DNA from 2 places in the Embleya sp. NPDC127516 genome. Region 1 is predicted to be linked to the other one. Evidence: predicted binding sites of a transcription regulator. Region 1 holds the regulator's gene; the other holds the start of a gene.
What was found. The regulator HrcA, encoded in region 1, represses chaperone genes, less so after heat shock. The targets are predictions, from matches to a motif close to TTNGCACTCNGNNNNNCNGAGTGCNAA.

Region 1 (7,520 bases):
GTGACGGTGAACCCCTCAGGGGTCTTCTCCACCCGGACCACCGCGCCACAGAAGCCGGTGGACGCCTCCTCCACCACCAGATCGCGATCGGCCGCGACCTCCGGGACGGGCTTGTCCTTCTTCCATCCCGGGATCAGCGACTCGGGTCCGTAACTGCGCATGACGGTGACGCTAGCCGGGTGACGGTCCGTCAGTCCGGTACGACGCGCCCGGCGGCGACGTCGGCCAGCCACCGGTTCTGCCGGATCACGAACTCCGTGTCGACCACCGCGCCGTGTCCGGGCAGCCAGACACTCGCGTCCAGCGCGCGCACCCGGGCCAGCGAATCGCTCCACTCGGCGGCGAACGCGTCCGAGCCGAACAGCGGCGGTCCGCTCTCCTCGACGATGTCGCCGGCGATCAGCACACCGCAGTCGGGCACGTGCACGACCAGGTCGTGATCGGTGTGTCCGCGGCCCGGCGCGTACAACACCACCTCGCGCCCACCGAGGTCCACGGTCACCGGCTGCTCGCGGGCCACCAGCCGGGTCGGCGGCACGATCCGCGCGGCGTTCATCAGATCCGGGTCGAAGCCGTGCGAGATGCCGCTCGCGCGACCGGCCTCGGCGTACCGCTCCAGATAGTCCGGCAGGTCCGCGTGGCCCCAGACCTCGGCGTCGGGGAAGGCGCGCAGCACCTCGTCGTTGCCGAAGCAGTGGTCGAAGTGACCGTGCGTGTTCACCACCGCGACCACCCGGTCGGGCAGGTCGTGCGCGGGCAGCTCACGAGCCAGCGAGGCCAGCAGATTCGCGGCCTCGTGGTCGTGCGATCCGGTGTCCACGAGCAGGATCCCGTCGCGTCCCGTGACGACCGCCACATTCAGCTCCAGGCCGGGCAGCCGACGGCGCAGGACGCCCGGTCCGATCGGCTCCCAGGTGGCGTGTTTCGGCTGTTCGGCGCGTACCATGCGTCAACCTTGGCACGGACTCAGGGGTACGGTCCGGATCGGGTGACCCGTACACTGGCACTCGGCGGGACGGAGTGCCAACCAGCGTGACGAACCGCCGCGAACGGGACAGGCAACGGGCGGAACAACGGGTCAGGAGGTGCGCACCATGCTCGACGATCGCAAGCAGGACGTGCTGCGCGCCATCGTGCAGGACTATGTGGCGACCCAGGAGCCGGTCGGCTCCAAGGCGCTCGCGGACCGACACAACCTCGGGGTCTCCCCGGCCACCATTCGCAACGACATGGCCGCGCTGGAGGAGGAGGGCTACATCACGCAGCCCCACACCAGCGCCGGCCGCGTGCCCACGGACAAGGGCTACCGGCTGTTCGTCGACCGGCTCGCGGGTGTCAAGCCGCTGTCGGGCGCCGAGCGCCGGGCGATCCAGACGTTCCTGGCCGGCGCGGTGGACCTGGACGACGTGGTGGGCCGGACGGTGCGGCTGCTCGCGCAGCTCACCCATCAGGTGGCCGTCGTGCAGTACCCCTCGCTGACCCGCTCGACGATCCGGCACGTCGAGCTGCTCACCCTCGCGCCGACGCGCGTCATGCTCGTGCTGATCACCAGCACCGGCCGAGTCGAGCAACGGGTGATGGACACCCCCGGCCCGGTCGGCGAGAACCTGCTCGCCGACGTGCGCGCGCGACTGAACAGCCGGATCACCGGCAAGCGGTTCGCCGATGTGCCGTTGCTGGTCCAGGACCTCGCCGAGCCGTTCACCGCCGAGGAACGGCCGATCGTGGCGGGCATCCTGGCCACGCTGCTCGACACCCTGGTCGAACACAAGGAAGAGAAGGTCGTCCTGGCCGGGACGGCCAACCTGACCCGCTTCGGTATGGACTTCCCGAACACGATCCGCCCGGTCCTGGAGGCACTGGAGGAACACGTCGTGTTGCTGCGCCTGTTGGGCGAGGCGACCGACCCGGGCATGGTCGTGCGGATCGGACACGAGAACATGCACGAAGGACTGGCCGCGACCTCGGTGGTCGCCGTCGGATACGGCAGTGGGCAGGAAACGCTGGCGAAGCTCGGGGTGCTCGGGCCGACCCGAATGGACTACCCCGGAACGATGGGAGCGGTGCGCGCCGTGGCACGGTACGTCGGACAGATCCTCGCGGAGTCGTAGAGTTGGCTACCGATTACTACGAGGTCCTCGGGGTGCGGCGGGACGCCACCCCGGAGGAAATCAAGAAGGCCTTCCGCCGGCTGGCTCGGGAGCTGCACCCGGACGTCAATCCGGACCCGAAGACGCAGGACCGGTTCAAGGAGATCAACAACGCCTACGAGGTCCTCTCGGACCCGCAGAAGCGGCAGATGTACGACCTCGGCGGCGACCCGCTGTCCTCCGGGGGCGGCGCGGGCGGCGGCTTCGGCCAAGCCGGCTTCGGCTTCAGCGACATCATGGACGCGTTCTTCGGCCAGGCCAGCCAGCGCGGTCCGCGCTCGCGCACGCGCCGCGGCCAGGACGCGATGATCCGGATCGAGATCACCCTCGAAGAGGCCGCGTTCGGCACCACCCGCGAGATCCAGGTGGACACCGCCGTCACGTGCAACACGTGCAACGGCGAGGGCGCGGCGCCCGGCACCACGGCGCAGACCTGCGACATGTGTCGCGGTCGCGGCGAGGTCAGCCAGGTCACCAAGTCCTTCCTGGGCCAGGTCATGACGTCGCGGCCGTGTCCGCAGTGTCAGGGCTTCGGCACCGTGGTCCCGCACCCGTGCCCCGAGTGCGCGGGCGACGGCCGGATTCGCGCGCGGCGCACGCTCACCGTCAAGATCCCGGCGGGCGTGGACAGCGGCACCCGGATCCAGCTCGCGGGCGAGGGCGAGGTCGGCCCCGGCGGGGGCCCGGCCGGCGACCTGTACGTGGAGATCGTCGAGGTCCCGCACACCACCTTCCAGCGGCGCGGCGACGACCTGCACTGCACGGTCACCATCCCGATGACGGCGGCGTCGCTGGGTACCAAGGTGCCGTTGCAGACGCTGGACGGCACCGAGGAGATCGACATTCGCCCCGGCACCCAGTCGGGCCAGTCGATCCCGCTGCACGGGCGCGGCATCACCCACCTGCGCGGCGGCGGCCGGGGCGACCTGATCGTGCACGTCGAGGTGCAGACGCCGAGCAAGCTCGACCCCGAGCAGGAGGAACTGCTGCGCCGGCTGGCCAAGCTGCGCGGCGAGGAACGCCCCTCGGGTCAGTTCACGCCGGGGCAGCAGGGCCTGTTCTCCCGGCTCAAGGACGCGTTCAACGGACGCTGAGACGATGCGCGGCGCGCCCGAGGGCGCGCCGCGCGCGGTTTCGTGGTCGCGGGTGTCGGACGGGCCGATTTTCGGCCGCTTCGGCACCCGCGGCGCGTCGGCGAGGGGACGGCGGCTCCGTCCGCGGCCGGACACTCCCTAGGCTGGGCCGGGCGACACGAGCCGAGCCGAGCCCACCGAGCGAACGGGGAGCATGATGCCGACGAATACCGACCCCACCCGGCTCACCGCACTGCCGATCGTGCAGGCGCCGATGGCCGGCGCCGCCGGACCCGCGCTCGCGGCGGCGGTGGTCCGCGCGGGTGGGCTCGGCTTCCTGGCCGCCGGGTATCGCTCGGCCGACGAGCTGGCCGCCGAGATCGACGAACTGCGCACGCTGGTCGGCGACGCCCCCTTCGGGGTCAACGCGTTCATGCCGCACCCCACGCCCACCCGCGCCCAGGACGAGCTGACCCGGCGCTACGCGGCCTCGCTCACCCGGGCCGCCGCCCACTACGGCGGCACCGTCGGCACGCCCGCCCCCGGCTGCGAACGCGACGACTGGGACGCCAAGCTCGCACTGCTGCTCGCCCACCCGGTCCCGGTCGTGAGCTTCACCTTCGGCCTGCCCGACACCGAGGCGATCACCGCGCTGCGGGCCGCGGGCACGCTGACCGTGGCCACCGTCACCACGCCCGAGGAGGCCCGCGCCGCCGCCGACGCCGGGGTCGACGCGCTGTGCGTGCAGGGCGCCGAGGCCGGCGGCCACCAGGGCGGATTCGCCAACCCCGACGCGCCCGCCCCGTACGGCCTGCTCACCCTGCTCACGCTGATCGCCGCCGAGACCGAGCTGCCGCTGATCGCCGCGGGCGGCCTGATGACCGGCCGACAGATCGAGGCGGTGCGGCTCGCCGGCGCGAGCGCGGCCCAACTGGGTACCGCCTTCCTGCGCTGCCCGGAGGGCAGCGCGCCCGCCGCGCACAAAGCCGCGCTCGCCGACCCGGCGTTCGAGCGCAGCGTGCTCACCCGCGCGTTCTCCGGCCGCTGGGCCAGGGGACTGCGCAACGGCTTCGTGGCCCGCCACGAGGCCGAGGCTCCCGGGGTCTACCCCTTCGTCCACCACCTGGTCTCGCCGATCCGCAAGGCCGCCGCCGCCCGGGGCGAGGCCGACGGCCTGGCCCTGTGGGCCGGTCAGGGCTGGCGCCTCGCCCGCGAGGAGCCGGCCGCAGAGGTGATCAGCCGGCTCGTCGACGAGATGGCCGCCGCCCGAAAGGCATGCGCTTGAGCGCCCCCGTCTTCCTCGCCCCCGGCGACGCCATCCGGCACGGCCGGCAGGTCGTCCTCGACGGCGCCGAGGGCCGGCACGCCGTCACGGTGCGCCGGCTCGTCGCCGGTGAGCCGGTCGTCCTGGCGGACGGCGCCGGACTGGCCGTGTACGGCACGGTCAACCGCACCGAGGGCAAGGACAGGCTGTACGTCGACGTCGACTCGCGCACCGAGGAACCCGCCCCCACGCCCCGGATCGTGGTGGTCCAGGCGCTGCCCAAGGGCGACCGCGGCGAACTCGCGGTGGAGACGATGACCGAGGTCGGCGTCGACGTGATCGTGCCGTGGGCCGCCTCCCGCTGCATCACCCAGTGGAAGGGTGAGCGTGGGGCGAAGGCCCTGGCCAAGTGGCGCTCGACCGCCCGCGAGGCGGGCAAGCAGGCCCGCCGGCCGCACCTGCCCGAGGTGACCGAGCAGATGAGCACGCGCCGGGTCACCGCCCTGCTCGGCGCCGCCGCGTTCGCGGGCGTCCTGCACGAGGCGGCGACCGAACCGCTGGCGACCGCCGCGACGCCGACCGAGGGCGATCTGGTCCTGGTGGTCGGTCCCGAGGGCGGGGTGTCCCCGGAGGAACTGGCCGCGTTCGCCACCGCCGGCGCGACCGCCTACCGGCTCGGCCCGACCGTGCTGCGCACCTCCACGGCCGGCGTCTCGGCCGCGTCCGTCCTGCTGGCCCGCTCCGGCCGCTGGGCCTGAAGCGCCGGGCGCGGGACGTGACTACGATCGGGGGCGACCGCCCGTGATCGACTCGGACCCGATGGAGGCACCCATGGCTGCGGGGGAACCCCAGGCCGACTGCCTGTTCTGCAAGATCCTCGCCGGCGACGTCCCGGCCACGATCGTCCACGAGACCAAGGACGTGGTGGCCTTCCGGGACATCAACCCGCAGGCGCCCACGCACGTCCTGGTCATCCCGCGCGCGCACTACGCCAGCGCGGGCGAACTGGGCGCCGAGGCACCCGAACTGGCGGGCACGCTGCTCGCCGAGGCGGCGGTAGTCGCCGCCGCCGAGGACATCGCCGGGTCCGGCTACCGGATCGTCTTCAACACCGGCGCCGGTGCCGGCCAGACCGTGTTCCACGTGCACGCGCACCTGCTCGGCGGCCGCGGGCTGAGCTGGCCTCCCGGCTAGTCGAACGTGTCCACCAGGGAATTCGTCGTCCTCGGCACCGCGAGCCAGGCTCCGACACGGCAGCGCAACCACAACGGCTACCTGCTGCGTTGGGACGGCGAGGGGTTGTTGTTCGACCCCGGTGAGGGCACCCAGCGGCAGATGTTGCACGCCGGGGTGGCCGCGCACGACATCACCCGGATCTGCGTCACGCACTTCCACGGTGACCACTGTCTCGGCCTCCCCGGCGTGATCCAGCGCATGTCGCTGGATCGTGTGCCGCATCCGGTGACCGCGCACTACCCGGCCAGTGGGCAACAGTGGTTCGATCGCCTGCACCACGCGACCGCGTTCCACGAGACCGCCGTGCTGATCGAACACCCGTTGGCGGGAGAACACGTCGAACTCCCCGCCGGGCCCTTCACCCTGCACGCCCGCCGGCTGTCGCACCCGGTCGAGTCGTACGGCTACCGCGTGGTCGAGCCGGACGGCCGTCGGATGTTGCCCGAGCGGCTCGCCGCACTGGGCATATCCGGCCCGGACGTGGGCCGGATCCAGCGCGAGGGCCGGGTCGGCGCGGTGACCCTGGAGCAGGTGAGCGCGCCTCGACCCGGGCAGAAGTTCGCCTTCGTGATGGACACGCGGCTGTGCCCGGCCGCGGTCGAGCTCGCGCGCGACGTGGACCTGCTCGTGTGCGAGTCCACCTTCGCCGACGCCGACGCCGACCTCGCGCGCGAGGTCGGCCACCTCACCGCGCGCGAGGCGGCGGGGATCGCCGCCGAGGCGGGCGCCCGCCGGCTGGTGCTGACCCACTTCTCCCAGCGCTACACCGACGTGGGGCCGCTCCTGGAGCAGGCCCGCGAGGTTTTCCCGGACACCGTCGCGGCGCACGACCTGGATCGGATCGAAGTCCCCAGGCGGCGTCCGGTACCGGAATAATCTCCGGGTCCGCCACGCCCGGAGAGTTACCATTGAGCAACATCGAACCGCTTCCCGAGCACGGAAATGAGGCGTGATCAGGCCGCCAAGGCCGCCCATGGCTCCCACGACGAACGCGCGAGGCGCGAGCTCCGAGAACACCGCGCGAGACACCCGGCGCGAAACTCCGACCGCGCAGGCCCAGGCGAAGATCACGATCCCCGCCAAGCACCCCATGGTGGCGCTCCTCGGTTCCGGCGACTCGTTCCTGCGAGTGGTCGAGCAGGGGTTCCCCGAGGCCGACATCCACGTCAGAGGCAACGAGGTCACCGTCTCCGGTACCGAGGCCGACGTGGCCTTGGTCCGCCGGCTCTTCGACGAACTCCTGGTCATCGTGCGCACCGGCCAGCCGCTCAACGAGGAGGCGGTCGAGCGCTCGGTGGCGATGGTCCGCTCGAACGACGGACACGGTCCCGCCGAGGTGATGACGCTCAACATCCTGTCCAACCGAGGCCGCACGATCCGCCCCAAGACGCTCAACCAGAAGAGCTATGTGGACGCGATCGACGAACACACCATCGTGTTCGGTCTCGGCCCGGCGGGCACCGGCAAGACCTACCTGGCGATGGCCAAGGCGGTCCAGGCCCTGCAGTCCAAGCAGGTCACCCGGATCATCCTGACCCGCCCGGCGGTCGAGGCGGGCGAGCGGCTCGGCTTCCTGCCCGGCACGCTCTACGAGAAGATCGACCCGTACCTGCGCCCGCTCTACGACGCGCTGCACGACATGATCGACCCCGACTCGATCCCGCGGCTGATGGCCGCCGGCACCATCGAGGTCGCCCCCCTCGCGTACATGCGCGGTCGCACGCTCAACGACGCGTTCATCATCCTGGACGAGGCGCAGAACACCTCGGCCGAGCAGATGAAGATGTTCCTGACCCG
Region 2 (7,520 bases), on a different contig from region 1:
GTGCCGCCGCCGCCCGGGCGGGCCTGCGGAGCTGCGTGTTCATCCCCTCCGACCTGGAGGCCGGCAAGGTCGTCACGGCGGCCGTGTACGGCGGCGAGCTGGTCGCCATCGAGGGCACCTACGACGAGGTCAACCGGTTCTGCTCGGAGCTGATCGGCGACCCGGCCGGTGAGGACTGGGGCTTCGTCAACGTCAACCTGCGGCCGTACTACGGCGAGGGTTCCAAGACGCTCGCGTACGAGATCGCCGAGCAGCTCGGCTGGCGGCTGCCCGAGCAGATCGTCATCCCGATCGCGTCGGGTTCGCAGCTCACCAAGATCGACAAGGGCTTCCGCGAGCTGATCGCGCTGGGGCTGGTCGAGGACGCGCCGTACAAGATCTTCGGCGCGCAGGCCACCGGGTGCTCCCCGGTGGCCGCCGCGTGGAAGGCCGGCCACGACGTGATCCGCCCGGTGCGGCCGGACACGATCGCCAAGTCGCTCGCGATCGGCAACCCGGCCGACGGCCCGTACGTGCTGGACGTGTGCAAGCGCACCGGCGGCGCGGTGGAGGACGTCACCGACGCCGAGGTGGTCGAGGCGATGAAGCTGCTGGCCCGCACCGAGGGCATCTTCGGCGAGACCGCCGGTGGCGTGACCGTCGGCTGCCTGCGCAAGCTGCTCGCGTCCGGCGCGCTGGACCCGGACGCCGAGACGGTCGTGCTCAACACGGGCGACGGCCTCAAGACGTTGGACGCGGTCACGCCGACCACCGGCGCCACCGCGACCATTCGACCCACTCTGGAATCCTTCCGAAAGGCCGGCCTGGCATGAGCGTCTCCGTTCGCATCCCGACGATCCTGCGCACCTACACGGGTGGGGCGGCCGAGGTGTCCGTCGAGGGAAGCACCCTCGCCGAGGTCCTGGACGCCCTGGAAAAGGACCACACCGGAATTCGCGCACGCATCCTCGACGACGAGGGCAAGCTGCGCCGCTTTGTGAATCTGTACGTGAACGACGAGGACGTGCGCTTCGCGGACGGTCTCGCCACCACGATCCCCGACAACGGCAGCGTTTCGATCATCCCGGCGGTCGCCGGCGGTTGCTGACGCGATAGGCGACCTTGTCGATCTTCATCGGCACGGACCACGAAACGGAACCGAGAAATCCGCCGTCCGGAGCACCGGGCGGCGGATTTCCTCTCTCCCCGGCCGACGTGCGTTACACGTGTTTACCCGGGTCCATTTCCCCGCTTTGGCGGCGTTGCGTCGGTAAACCCGTGGTCGAGATCACACCCGATATGTATCGAAAGTCGTTTTCCTGACGTATTGAAATACGGCTTTCCTGGTGATTCACGAAGAATGCGAGCTTTATTCACTCGGGAATTCTCGTCCGATTGACCTGTTGCTCCGGGCATCCGTCCGGATACATTCAGCCGCGGTCGTAGCGGAAGGCCGGGTCCTTCTGGATACGAACCCGGAGCTGCGGCGTGCAGTATCCGTGAAAGGGCCAGTAACAGGGGAGTTAGGAATGGCTCAGGGCGCCGTCAAGTGGTTCAACGCGGAGAAGGGGTACGGCTTCATCGCGGTCGACGGTGGTGCGGACGTTTTCGTCCACTACAGCGCGATCCAGATGGACGGGTACCGGACGCTCGAGGAGGGGCAGCGAGTCGAGTTCGAGATCTCGCAGGGGCAGAAGGGGCCGCAGGCCGACATGGTCCGCGTCACCGCCTGAACCAGGGGGCATCCGCTCCTCTGCTTGAAACGGTCCACACCACGGACTGCACGACACATCGCAGCACAACACTTGTCCCGATCTCTCGTCCGGCCTGTTGTCCGATGGTCGGATCGGATGCGTATCGGGTGTGATCAGCGACCGGGGCCCGGCCTTCCCGCCATGCGGGGGCCGGGCCCCGGTCGTTGTACGTGCGGCCGTGCGGACCCGCGCTTCGTGCGACACGCGCGGGGGTGTGCGCGGACGGGTCGGGACCGGCCGTTGCGCTTGCACTCGGCATGGTCGAGTGCTAATCATTGGCGTTAGCACTCTGGATGTGAGAGTGACAGAAACGGACCGAGCCGGTGAGGCTCGGCACCCGTGAGGGAGGGATCCTCGCGGTGGTCGGGTCGTCCGTCGCGGGCACCTGTGCGGTCCGGCACTCACCCCCGTTCTGGGAGGACTTCACCACATGGCCAAGATCATCGCGTTCAACGAGGAAGCGCGCCGCGGCCTCGAGCGCGGGATGAACCAGCTCGCCGACGCCGTCAAGGTCACGCTGGGCCCCAAGGGCCGCAACGTCGTGCTCGAGAAGAAGTGGGGTGCGCCCACCATCACCAACGATGGTGTGAGCATCGCCAAGGAGATCGAGCTCGAGGACCCGTACGAGAAGATCGGTGCGGAGCTGGTCAAGGAGGTCGCGAAGAAGACGGACGACGTCGCCGGTGACGGCACGACGACCGCGACCGTCCTCGCCCAGGCGCTCGTACGCGAGGGCCTGCGCAACGTGGCCGCCGGCGCGAACCCGATGGCCCTCAAGCGTGGCATCGAGAAGGCCGTCGAGGCCGTCTCCGAGCAGCTTCTCGCGCTTGCCAAGGACGTCGAGACGAAGGAGCAGATCGCCTCCACCGCCTCGATCTCCGCCGCGGACCCCCTGATCGGCGAGATGATCGCCGAGGCCATGGACAAGGTCGGCAAGGAAGGCGTCATCACCGTCGAGGAGAGCAACACCTTCGGTCTCGAGCTCGAGCTCACCGAGGGCATGCGCTTCGACAAGGGCTACATCTCGCCGTACTTCGCGACCGACATGGAGCGCATGGAGGCCGTCCTCGAAGACGCCTACGTGCTCATCGTCAACTCGAAGATCACCTCGGTGAAGGACCTCCTCCCGCTGCTGGAGAAGGTCATGCAGTCGGGTAAGCCGCTCATGATCATCTCCGAGGACGTCGAGGGCGAGGCCCTGGCCACGCTCGTCGTCAACAAGATCCGCGGCACCTTCAAGTCCGTCGCCGTCAAGGCGCCGGGCTTCGGCGACCGTCGCAAGGCCATGCTCGGCGACATCGCCATCCTCACCGGTGGCCAGGTCATCTCCGAGGAGGTCGGCCTCAAGCTCGACACCGCGGGTCTCGAACTCCTCGGCCGCGCCCGCAAGGTCGTCGTCACCAAGGACGAGACGACCATCGTCGACGGTGCCGGTGACTCGGACCAGGTCGCGGGTCGGGTCAACCAGATCCGCGCCGAGATCGAGAACTCGGACTCGGACTACGACCGCGAGAAGCTCCAGGAGCGTCTCGCGAAGCTGGCCGGCGGCGTTGCCGTGATCAAGGCCGGCGCCGCGACCGAGGTCGAGCTCAAGGAGCGCAAGCACCGCATCGAGGACGCGGTGCGCAACGCGAAGGCCGCCGTCGAAGAGGGCATCGTCGCCGGTGGTGGCGTGGCCCTGCTCCAGGCGTCGACCATCGCGTTCGACAAGCTCGAGCTGGACGGCGACGAGGCGACCGGCGCGAACATCGTGCGCCTGGCCGTCGAGGCCCCGCTCAAGCAGATCGCGGTCAACGCCGGCCTCGAGGGCGGCGTGGTTGTGGAGAAGGTGCGCAACCTGACCCCGGGTCACGGCCTCAACGCCGCGACCGGCGAGTACGTGGACCTCATCGCCGAGGGCATCATCGACCCGGCGAAGGTCACCCGTTCCGCGCTGCAGAACGCCGCGTCGATCGCCGCGCTGTTCCTGACCACCGAGGCTGTCATCGCCGACAAGCCGGAGAAGAACCCGGCCCCGGCCGGCGGCGCTCCGGACATGGGCGGCATGGACTTCTGATCCGCTGAGGATCGGTAGACCCGCACGGTCTTGACGCGAGAGGCGGTCCCCTTCGGGGGGCCGCCTCTTTCGCGTTCCCGGGACGGATTGCGGCGGTGTTCGAAGCGTGTTCGCTCGTTCGAGTGGCGGTGGCGACTTACCCTGAAATGGTCTCCGGGCGGCACATAGCGTCGCTCCTGCTACAGCGCGGACCGAGGTGGATGAGGTGGACGACATGACCGCACCCGTGATCGAGGCGAGCGACACCTGGCACCGACTGGTGTCCACGTGGCAGGAGCTGGACGTGCCCGACGGCTGGCGCGCCGAGATCACGGGGGGAAGCATCGTCATGTCGCCACCGCCGGCAAATACGCACAATCTGATTGCGTCCCGCCTCCAGCGGGCGTTGCTTACGGTCACCCCGGAGAACTGTGAGATCTTCCAAACGCTCGGTGTGAGTATCGCGCCGATGTTTCGGCTCTACATCCCGGACGTCGTCGTGATGCCGGTCGACGACATCGGGTTGGATCCCGAACACGACACGGCGCCGACCCCGGCACGGTGCGCCCTCCTCATCGCCGAGATCACCTCCAAGGACAATGCGGACCACGATCGGGTAACCAAGCTCGAGGCCTACGCCCGGGCCCAGGTGCCGCTCTACCTGCTCATCGACCGCTGGGACAAGGAGGGTCCTTCCGTGAAGCTCTTCTCCGCGCCCGACGGCAGGAGATACCACGGGGAACTCCGGGTATCGATCGGCGAGTCGATCACCATCCCCGAGCCTTTCGGAATCGACCTCGATACGTCGCTCTTCGGGGTCTGATTCGACTCGACCGATATTGGCCGGCGTCGGCGGCACCTCGCTCGTAGGCTCGTGGTGCGACTCCGGGAACTACGCGTTCCTTCTGTCTTGGCGTACAAGCGCTTTTGGGGTGCTTGGGGTTCGAATCCCTATCCGGGACCCGTGACCTGCCCGGAGTCGCGTGCCATCGCACCCGGGGAACTGCGTGTTCGTACAGAGCCGTTTCCCATGGGTCGGAAGCGGTCCCAGGTTCGTCCGGGGACCACACACCGGACCCGCGACCTGCCCCGGGTGCCCACGGGGGAGCCTTTCGATGACCGAGATCACCCGCGCCCTGAGCGCCGACAATCCGGCCCGCGCCGAGGCCGCCGCCACCGTCGTCCGCTTCCTGGACGTCGCCGTGGCCGCGACCGGGCGGGCCTCCTTCTACAACACCCGCGACGAGCAGCTCGCCTTGGAGCAGGACGCGCACCGCGCGATGATCGCACTGGACCGGCGGTTGTACGCGGGTCTGGTGTGCTCCCCCGGAGCCACCGACCGCAGCCGGCAGCTCGGCGTGCTGCACCTGCTCGACACGCCCGCGCGCGAGGACGACGGCACCGCCGTGTACGACGCGGTGGCCGCGCTGACCGTGCCGCGCCGACTCAAGCTGTTCGGGCTGCTGGCCGAGCGGCGGGTCAACAACGCGCGGGTGCGCCGGCTGATCCTGCGCAGCGTCCTGGGCTCCGGCTCACTGGAGTTGTGGTCGGTGCGCTACCGGGACAAGCTCGCCGGCGCCCTGCGGCACGCGTGGGGTCTTCGGCTGAGCGGCATCCTGCGCTCGATCCTGACCAAGCAGCTCGCCGGCGCGGAACTCGACCCGAAGGAACTGCGCATCCTAGCCCGCGAGCTCGACCGCTGGGCGCCCGACCCGGCCGACGCCGCCGTCACGCGCGAGTGCGTCGCGTTCGTGCTCGGCGCCGACGGCCCGTACACGCTGCCGCTCCCGGTCGCGTATCGAGCCGCCCGCACCGACCTGGACGCGGGCGCGGCACTGCCGCTGGAGACGCTCGAAGGGCTGCGCGGCCGATTCCACCCGGACGAGAAGCCCGCGCGCGTCCTGGCGCTGACCGCCGATCGGCTGACCGTCGGCCAGCGGCTCGCCGGACAGCGGCAGGCCGAGCGCGCGGGCGTCGAGGTCGAGGTCGACCTCGACCGCTACGACGCGGTCCGGCTCTACCTCTACGCGTTCGCGACCGGGATGACCGACGAGGTCGCCGCGGCGCTGGATCGGCGGGCCGCGGCCGGTGCCGCCGGGCTCGACCTGGCCGGCCGTCGGATCGCCCTGGTCCTGGACGGGTCCGCCTCGATGCGCGGTGGCGCCGATCAGCCGCTGCGGCCGATCGCCACGGTGCTCGCGCTGCGCGACGCGCTGCGGGCGGCGGCGGGCGAGTGCCACGACGTGTGGATCGGCGGCGCCCCGGACGGCCGACTGGTGCGACCCACCGGCGCCACGGCGGCGGCCGAGGCCCTGGTCGCCGCGCTGCGCACCGGCGCCGAGCTGATCGTGGTGATCGGCGACGGCTACGAGAACGCGCCCGCCGGGCGGTTCGCACAGGTGCTCGACGCCGCGCACACCCTCGGCGTCGCGGTGCCGGTGGTCCAGCTCTCGCCCGTGCTCGCGGCCGAGGCGGGCGGCCTGCGCGGCTACGCGCCGAACCTGCCCACGGCCCCCGTCCATCGTCCCGAGGTTCTCGAACTCGCTTGGTGCCGGCTGATGTTGGCCGCCGACCCGGCCGCCGCCGTACCCGCCCTGCTGCGCCTGGCCCACCTGGAGGTGACCGGATGAACACCCTCGCCCACGACGCGCTGCCGATCGGCGACCTGCTGACCGGCTGCACCCTGGGTCGGGTGCAGAGCGTCGGCCGGATGCAGGTGTTGCCGCTGCTCGGCGACACCTGCGACGCGCCCGCAGTGACGCTCCCGACCGATCTGTGGATCGGCACGAGTGGCTACGGCACGCTCACCTTCGTCAACCACACGCCGAACGTCGCGCTGGTCCCGTGCCACCTCGCGGTGATCGTCGAGCAGAGCGCGCAGGACCACGCGATGCCACGCGCCGCCATGGTCGAGCCCTCGGATCGGCTCGCCTTCGACGCGGCGATGTGCGTCCAGCAGACCCAGCCCGGGCTGATCCCCGAGGCGCCGCGGCCGCTCGCCGTGCTGCCGCTCGCGCTGCGCGCCGCCGCGTCGGCGAGCGCGGACGCGGACGGGTACAGCAGGTTGTGGCCGGCCGTGCAGCGCTTCAACGTGTCCTCCGGCCTCGCCGAGACCGGGAACCTGGCGCTGTTCCTGAAGCACTTCGCGCTCGAGCTCGAACGTTTCGTCGCCGAGTTCGAGTGCGTCGACGAGCAGGTGGGCGCGGTGGTGCTGCTGGACGGCGAGATCGCCGGGATCGAGCGGGCGCCCTCGCGGGCGTACTGGTCGGCGATGTGGGAGCCGCTGATCCGGTTCTGCTACGGCGCGGAGGCGCTGCGTTACGGCCTGCACGACGCGGGTGATCCGCCGCCGAGCCGGACCGTGCTGAGCCTGCCCGGCCGCGACGGCGCGGCGGCCGGCGACCCGTACGACGTGCTCGCCCAGGCGCTGCGGGTCGCCGACGCCGAGGAGCGGCGGCGCGCCGAGCACACGCTGGACGCCGCCGGCGCGCAGGTGGTGACGGTGACGCCGGAGCACACGGCCGCCGGTGTCACCGTGGGCCGGGCGCAGAGCGAGCGGCTGGTCGGCGCGTACGCGGTCGGCGGCGACCGGCCGATCTACGCGTCGTTGACGGCGCGCTCGTTCGGCGGCTGAGTGGGCGCGAGGCCGCCGAGCGGGGCGATCACCTCGGCGTCCCGTTCGCAGACCCAGTGCGGGTCCTCGCCCAGCTCGGGTTCGAGGTAGAGCGGGTGGTCGTCGTGCCGCGGGCACG

Region 2: a site for HrcA is predicted at 1,979-2,005, ahead of groL (chaperonin GroEL). Genes of this name have one in related genera too.

The regions. Positions count from the first base shown of each region.
Region 1 covers NZ_JBIWJT010000005.1:514,005-521,524, reverse strand. The annotation lists gene ACIRL2_RS12940 (DUF3097 domain-containing protein) at 1-161, opposite strand, end outside; gene ACIRL2_RS12935 (MBL fold metallo-hydrolase) at 191-946, opposite strand; gene hrcA (heat-inducible transcriptional repressor HrcA) at 1,095-2,111, shown strand; gene dnaJ (molecular chaperone DnaJ) at 2,114-3,244, shown strand; gene ACIRL2_RS12920 (NAD(P)H-dependent flavin oxidoreductase) at 3,441-4,508, shown strand; gene ACIRL2_RS12915 (16S rRNA (uracil(1498)-N(3))-methyltransferase) at 4,505-5,245, shown strand; gene ACIRL2_RS12910 (histidine triad nucleotide-binding protein) at 5,319-5,681, shown strand; gene ACIRL2_RS12905 (ribonuclease Z) at 5,688-6,599, shown strand; gene ACIRL2_RS12900 (PhoH family protein) at 6,814-7,520, shown strand, end outside.
Region 2 covers NZ_JBIWJT010000058.1:9,140-16,659, reverse strand. The annotation lists gene thrC (threonine synthase) at 1-812, shown strand, start outside; gene ACIRL2_RS49835 (ubiquitin-like small modifier protein 1) at 809-1,087, shown strand; gene ACIRL2_RS49830 (cold-shock protein) at 1,509-1,712, shown strand; gene groL (chaperonin GroEL) at 2,164-3,789, shown strand; gene ACIRL2_RS49820 (Uma2 family endonuclease) at 4,004-4,591, shown strand; gene ACIRL2_RS49815 (hypothetical protein) at 4,884-6,398, shown strand; gene ACIRL2_RS49810 (ARPP-1 family domain-containing protein) at 6,395-7,402, shown strand; gene ACIRL2_RS49805 (hypothetical protein) at 7,366-7,520, opposite strand, start outside.